2 regions of the Labrenzia sp. VG12 genome follow, and region 1 is predicted to be linked to the other one. Evidence: riboswitches for the same ligand, from Rfam matches in the RefSeq annotation. Region 1 holds a riboswitch; the other holds the start of a gene.
The links. Region 1 has a riboswitch for FMN ahead of CHH27_RS02910 (6,7-dimethyl-8-ribityllumazine synthase). Riboswitches for the same ligand answer to the same signal wherever they lie in the genome.
Positions count from the first base shown of each region.

Region 1 (3,403 bases):
ACGGATGCCAATTCAAAGGCCATCGACAGCCTCCTGAATTTTGAAACGGTGAAGTATTTCGGCAACGAGAAGATGGAAGCCGAACGGTTCGACGTGTCGATGGCGAAGTATGAAAAGGCGGCCACCAAGACCTGGACGTCTCTTGCCTGGCTGAACCTTGGTCAGTCCGTCATCCTTGGCATCGGCATGGCGGTTTGCATGGCCCTGTCCGCCAGAGCGGTGCTGGCAGGCGAGCAGAACATCGGCGACTTTGTCCTTATCAACGCGCTCCTGATGCAGATTTCCATTCCCCTCAACTTCATCGGCTTTCTGTACCGGGAAATCCGTCAGGGCCTGGCCGACATCGAATCCATGTTCGATCTGCTGCTCGTGCCGGCCGAGATCAAGGACAAGCCTGATGCCGGCCCGCTTCAGGCCGTCGAAGGCAACATCGCCTTCAGGAATGTGCGCTTTCATTATGATGAAGACAGGCCGATCCTGAAGGGCGTCGACTTTGAGGTCCCGGCCGGCAAGACGGTCGCGATCGTCGGGCCTTCCGGCGCCGGCAAGTCGACGATCTCCAGGTTGCTGTTCCGGTTTTACGACGTGACGGACGGCGCCGTGGACATTGACGGCCAGGACGTGCGTGACGTCACCCAGGAGAGCGTGCGCCACGCCATCGGAATGGTGCCGCAGGATACGGTGCTCTTCAACGACACCATCGCCTACAACATTCGCTACGGTCGTCCGGACGCGACAGATGAGGAAGTGCGCGAGGCGGCGCGCATGGCGCAGATCCACGACTTTATCGAGAAGCTGCCACAGGGCTATCAGTCGGAGGTTGGCGAACGTGGCCTGAAACTGTCCGGTGGTGAAAAACAGCGCGTGGCGATTGCCCGCACGATCCTGAAATCACCGCCGATCCTGATCCTGGACGAAGCGACTTCCGCGCTCGACACGCATACGGAGCGGGAAATTCAGTCGGCGCTGGACGAAGTGTCCCAGAACCGTACCACGCTGGTGATTGCGCACCGCTTGTCCACCGTGGTCAATGCCGATCAGATCATCGTGCTGGAAGCCGGCGAAATTGCCGAGCGCGGCACCCATCTCGAGCTGCTCGACAAGGACGGCCTCTATGCCTCCATGTGGGCGCGGCAGCGCGAGGCGGATGAGGCAGAGGAACGGCTGCGGGCCGCTCGCGAAAATGACGACCTTGGCATCATTACGCGTGGCCAGACAGCAGACTACGTTCCGGCAAAGTAGGGCAGGCCGCGGTTGTTGGTAAAAGGAAAGCCGGATCGGACTGATCCGGCTTTCCATTCGCGCTCACGCGCTCACCGATAAAGCTTCCTGGGTCTCCGCTTGTGCGCAGCGGACATCAGTTGAAGTGATGCGGCAGATCAGCCCTTGAGCTGTGCCTTGAACTTGCCGATCTTCAACGCGGCTTCCGCAGCCTCACGGCCCTTCAGCACGAAATGTTCGCGATAGATCGTCATGTGGTGATCCGTCTCCTGGAAGTGGTGTGGGGTCAGGGAGACAGAGAGAACGGGAACACCTGTTTCGAGACCGGCCTGCATCAAGCCGCTGACAACTGCCTGGGCCACGAAATCGTGCCGGTAGATGCCGCCATCGACGACAAGGGCCGCAGCCGCAATGGCCGCATATTTGCCGGTGACGGCAAGGTCCTTTGCCGCAAGCGGCATTTCAAAGGCACCGGGAACGTCAAATACATCAATGTCTTCAGCTGGAATGATCTGCTGGAAGCCCACAAGGGCCTGGTCGACAATGTCTGCGTGCCAGCCGGCTTTGATGAAGGCGTAGCGGGTGTGTGTCATGTGTGATCTCCGTTTTCTTGACACGTCACCCAAGGCGATCACATGCACTCGTGCCACAGGTGTGGTCCGACCGCAGTTTCTCTTTCATCCGGACTATGACCGTCGGCCCAGGAATCTCACCTGATCTGCATGACCGCTCAAAAAGGAGCGCGCTCGCGGGCTTGCAGCTCAAGCCGCTTACCGCCGGTGGGGAGTTTCACCCCGCCCTGAGAACGGAGCGTATGTGGCAGGCGCCGAACGACAAGGCAAGGCTTAAAGACGCCACAGGATATGACAATTTGGTCAGGACGGGGCATCGCCCCGGACCGGCCGCATCAAGGCGACCGGTGTTGGCATCGGGTTGGCCTAGGCGGCCCTGTTCTGGACCTCGCCGCAATCGTTGACCGGCTCGAGAACCGAAAAACGGGCCTTGCGAACGGACTGACGACCGGAAAAAGCAGTCTGGATCAAGCCCGACAGAGCACGGCTCAAAGCGCGCAGTTCCCGGTTGCGGGCAGCGCGGGCGCGGGTTTCGTAGATATCGCCTGAGTGCAGCATGATGGTCTCCTTCGCGTTTGGTGACCTCTATATGGCATGTTGCGTCACTTCGAATAATCGGGCTAAAATCGAAATCATTCTTCGAAAGTATGGAATAATGAGAATTGAGGACCTGCAATTCTTCATCCGCATTGCCGAACTCGGCAGCCTGTCGGGTGCCGGCCGCGAAATCGGGTTGTCCCCCTCCGCGGCCAGCGCCCGACTAACGACGCTGGAAAAGGTTTTCGGTGCGCAGCTGTTTGCCAGGACCACACGGCGAACGACGCTGACCGAAGCCGGGCGGATCTTGCTCCAGCACGGGCGTGCGGCGGTAGATGAAATCGATCAGGCGCGATCTGTTCTGGAGGCGACTACGGAAGCACCCCGCGGGTCGTTGAGAATCTCCTGCAACACGTTTTTCGGCCGAAAGCACATCCTTCCCTATCTGGTCGAATTCCGCACGCTCTATCCCGATATTCAGCTGGAAATGGACATCTCCGACCGCATGGTCGACCTGATCGAGGAAGGTTATGACATTGCCATCAGGGGCGCTCCGCTCGCCGATTCCTCGCTTCTGGCACGTCGGCTCGGCGGCAACCCGAGGGCGCTGTGCGCCTCGCCAGACTATCTGGCCCGCAGGGGCATCCCGACGAACCCGGAGGATCTGGTCAATCATGATTGCATCAGCCTGCCGTCGGTTCCTGTCTGGTACTTCAACGGTCCGGAAGGCGAGGTCGGGTTCGAGGTTCAAAAACCGGTCATCAAGGGCGACAGCGGCGATCTGACCTATGATGCGGCGCTCCACGGACTGGGTCTGAGCCTGAAGTCGCTGGCCCATGTCTGGGAGGACCTGCGCGACGGCCGGCTGGTCGCCGTGATGGAAGATTACAAGGTTGCCAGGACCGGGGCGATCTGGGCGGTCTATCCACCCAGCCAGTTCGTTCCTCCCAAAGTGACCGCCTTCGTTGACTTTCTGATTTCCAAATACGGACGGCCACCCTACTGGGACACCGACTACCGGGCACCAGAAGCGGTGAAATTGGGGGAAAGGCCCAAAAAGTCTGGCTGATTTT
Region 1 is NZ_CP022529.1:629,201-632,603, forward strand. Features, by position in the region: gene CHH27_RS02905 (ABC transporter ATP-binding protein/permease) at 1-1,242, shown strand, start outside; gene CHH27_RS02910 (6,7-dimethyl-8-ribityllumazine synthase) at 1,380-1,838, opposite strand; FMN riboswitch at 1,886-2,032, opposite strand; gene CHH27_RS02915 (hypothetical protein) at 2,160-2,351, opposite strand; gene CHH27_RS02920 (LysR family transcriptional regulator) at 2,449-3,399, shown strand.

Region 2 (3,403 bases), 1.0 Mb from region 1:
AGGCCTCGTGAAACCGTCCCTCTACAAGTCGCCGGACTGGCGAAAGGCACTCCGGGAGGCCGCGCTGGCCTCCGGCAATCGCCCTGATATGGTCGACCGGCAGACGGAGGATTCCGATCTGGCGGAGGGGCTTTATGTCAAACAGGAGGTGGGTGAGGCGGTAACCGGGCGGTTCAAATTCGTGCGCGCTGATTTCATCCAGGCGATCACGGAAGCAGACGGGCACTGGCAGTCCCGTCCGATCCTGCCCAACCGTCTGGCGGAGGGAATCGATATCTTCGCACCCGAGCTTGCCGTGAAAGGAGCCTATGATGATCCGGATGCCATCTGATCAGGTGACTTTTGAAGCGCTGCAGCAACTGGTGCCGGCTGCTCCAGATTGGCGGGTTGCCTGGGACCGTGTCTGGCCACTCTGGCCGGAACTGGCACTCCTCGACAGCTGCCCGCAGGATCCGGTCCATCATGCGGAAGGTGATGTCGGCCGGCACACCCGCATGGTGGTGGAGGAGCTGGTGTCGCTGCCGGACTGGCGACAGCTGGACCCAGGGAGCAGATCCTGTCTGTTCTGGGCAGCGGTCTTGCATGATGTCGGCAAGCCGGCGACAACGCGGGCTGAGGATGACGGGCGCATAACCTCTCGTGGGCATTCCAGGGTTGGCGCAAGCATCGCGAGGCGACTTCTGTGGCATGCGGGCGCGCCCTTTGCCTGGCGGGAACAGCTGTGCGGTCTCATTGTCGCGCATCAGCTTCCCTTCTGGCTGATTGAGCGGGACGACCCGGAGCGTCTTGCCATTGAGACCTCCTGGAAGTGCCGGCCGGATCTCCTGTGTCTTCATGCCGAAGCCGACGCGATGGGGCGGATCTGTGACGACCAGGACGGCATTCTGGTGAATGTCGGACTGGCACGGCAGGTCTTTGAAGACGCCGGCTGCAGGACAGAGCCCTTTGCCTTTGCCAATGACGAAAGCAGGGTTGCTTTTTTTGAACGGCCGGAGAGGGATCCGCGTTACGTGGCCTTTGAAGACTTTCGTTGCCGTGTGACCGTGATGTCAGGTCTTCCGGGGGCGGGCAAGGACACCTGGATTGCGCGGAACCGACCGGAACTGCCTGTCGTCAGTCTCGATGCGGTGCGCGAGGAACTTGGGGAATCGGCAACGGGGAACCAGGGCAGGGTGATCCAGGCTGCCTATGAGGCGGCGCGTCAACACCTGCGCAAGGGGCAGGACTTTGTCTGGAACGCGACCAACATATCCGCGCAGCTCCGGGGCAAGCCGCTCAGATTGCTGCGTGACTATGGCGCCCGGGTCGAAATCGTCTATCTGGAGCCGTCACAAGCTGCCTTGCATGCCCAGAACAGGAGCAGGGACGCAGTCGTGCCGGAGGCGGTCATCGATGATCTGGTGCGGAAGCTCGAACCACCGGGTCGCTGGGAGGCACACAAGGTCACCCATGTCGTGCAAGGGTGAACACTTTGACACCATTGCAGAGCCGGGCGCTGTCCGGCTCTGCCACGACCCGGGGAAAGGCAGTTGCCTGATCCGGGACATGTTTCAGTATCACTGAAATTTTTTGGCCGTGTCCATTGCATGGTGTCCCTTTCAGGCGTAAGGATCGCCTTGAGAACAGTTCTCGGGGCGGGGTGAGAGTCCCCACCGGCGGTATCAGGGAGACCTGGAGCCCGCGAGCGCCTTGCTGATGGTTTCAGCAAGGGTCAGCAGATCCGGTGAGAAGCCGGAGCCGACGGTTATGGCAACGTTTTGCGGCGATGTCTGAAAGTCCGGATGAGAGAGAACTTGGCCGTGGTCCCGTTTCGGGGCCCGGTCACGTGTCTTTTTGAGGCTGTTCAGGACGACAACCGAACGGATCAGAAAGGACACCGTCATGACAAACGGATCCCGGACATCACTTTTTGCTGCGCTTGCCATGATCGGGGCAGGGGCCTCCTTTGCGCTGGTCAATGGCGCCCTGCAGGCCTCGACCATGCAGCTCGGCGTGCCGTCGACCTCGGCAGCCTTCTGGCAATATGCGCTGGGATTGCTGGTGGGGCTGCCCTTTGTCTTGCGGCGCGGTTTTTCGGCACTCAGGACCAAACAGCTTGGCTGGCACCTGGCCCGCGGTGCCCTGGCCGTCATCGGCATTCAGCTCTGGGTGGCCGGTCTGGCGCGGGTGGAAATCTGGCAGGCAATCGCCCTGGTGATGACCTCGCCGTTTTTCGTGATTGTCGGGGCCAAACTGTTTTTCAGTGAACGGGTCGGTCTGGTGCGCTGGCTTGCCACCATTGCCGGTTTTGGTGGCGGCATGGTGATTCTCGAACCGTGGACAGAGGCATTCAGCTGGGCAGCTCTGCTCCCGGTCGGCGCGGCGGCCTTCTGGGCCGGTACCTCTCTGGTGACGAAGAAGCTGACTGCAACCGAACAGGCCGATTCCATCACAATCTATCTCCTGCTTCTGCTGACGCCCGTGAACGCGCTGCTGGCGCTGGGCGATGGTGGAATTGTTCCGTCCGGTCAGGCGATGTGGCTGCTCGTCGGCGCAGGCGTGCTTACGGTTCTAGCCAATTATCTGTTGACGCTGGCCTATCAGAAGGCAGATGCGACCTTCGTCCAGCCGTTCGATCACCTGAAGCTGCCGCTCAACATCGCGGTTGGCTTTTTTGCCTTTGGCTTTGCGCCTTCCGGTGCCTTCTGGCCAGGCGCGCTGGTGATTGTCGGGGCCTCGCTGGTCGTCATGCTGGACGAGCAAAAGCGGTCGGCCCGGGACGCGGCTCTCGTCAAGGCTTAGGAGCGACCAGGGATCGGTCCCGCTTTCGCGATCGGGCCCTGGTCTGGTTGCAGATCCCAAAAGCCCACAGCCTCTAGCAAGCGATGACGAAGCGCTCTAAGCTTTCGGCAAAGCCGACGCGAAGGAGCGCTTGATGACGGCAGATCCATTGACCATGCATGTTCTGATCGAAGGCCGTGTGCAAGGTGTGGGCTATCGGGCCTGGTGCGCCGAAGAGGCCGAAGCAAGGGCCTTGTCGGGATGGGTGCGCAACCTGCAGACCGGGGCCGTCGAGGCCGTAATCTCCGGCCCCGCCGACACGGTGGTCGACATGCTGGATGCGCTTTGGCAGGGGCCTGCATTGGCGCGCGTCAACACGGTCACCAACCTGGAAACGGCGGACCCTGCTTCCGGCGCATTCGAGATCCGGCCGACCGAGTGATCAGCCCCGCACTCTTCCTGTGACCAATCGTCTTTTATGTATCAATTGCGACAATCGAAGTTGAGTTGTCACGGAAATATCGCAATGATCTGGTCTTTCAGATGAAACAATCGGGACGTCCGATCGTTTCATTTCACGTTGTGGTGATAATCCAGGGAGAATTTCAGTGAAGATTGCGATACTTGGCGGTGATGGTTTTGT
Region 2 is NZ_CP022529.1:1,664,105-1,667,507, reverse strand. Features, by position in the region: gene CHH27_RS07625 (RNA ligase family protein) at 1-331, shown strand, start outside; gene CHH27_RS07620 (AAA family ATPase) at 312-1,466, shown strand; FMN riboswitch at 1,622-1,797, shown strand; gene CHH27_RS07615 (DMT family transporter) at 1,882-2,781, shown strand; gene CHH27_RS07610 (acylphosphatase) at 2,915-3,202, shown strand; gene CHH27_RS07605 (NAD-dependent epimerase/dehydratase family protein) at 3,369-3,403, shown strand, end outside.
Region 2: another riboswitch for FMN. It lies ahead of CHH27_RS07615 (DMT family transporter); the one in region 1 lies ahead of CHH27_RS02910 (6,7-dimethyl-8-ribityllumazine synthase).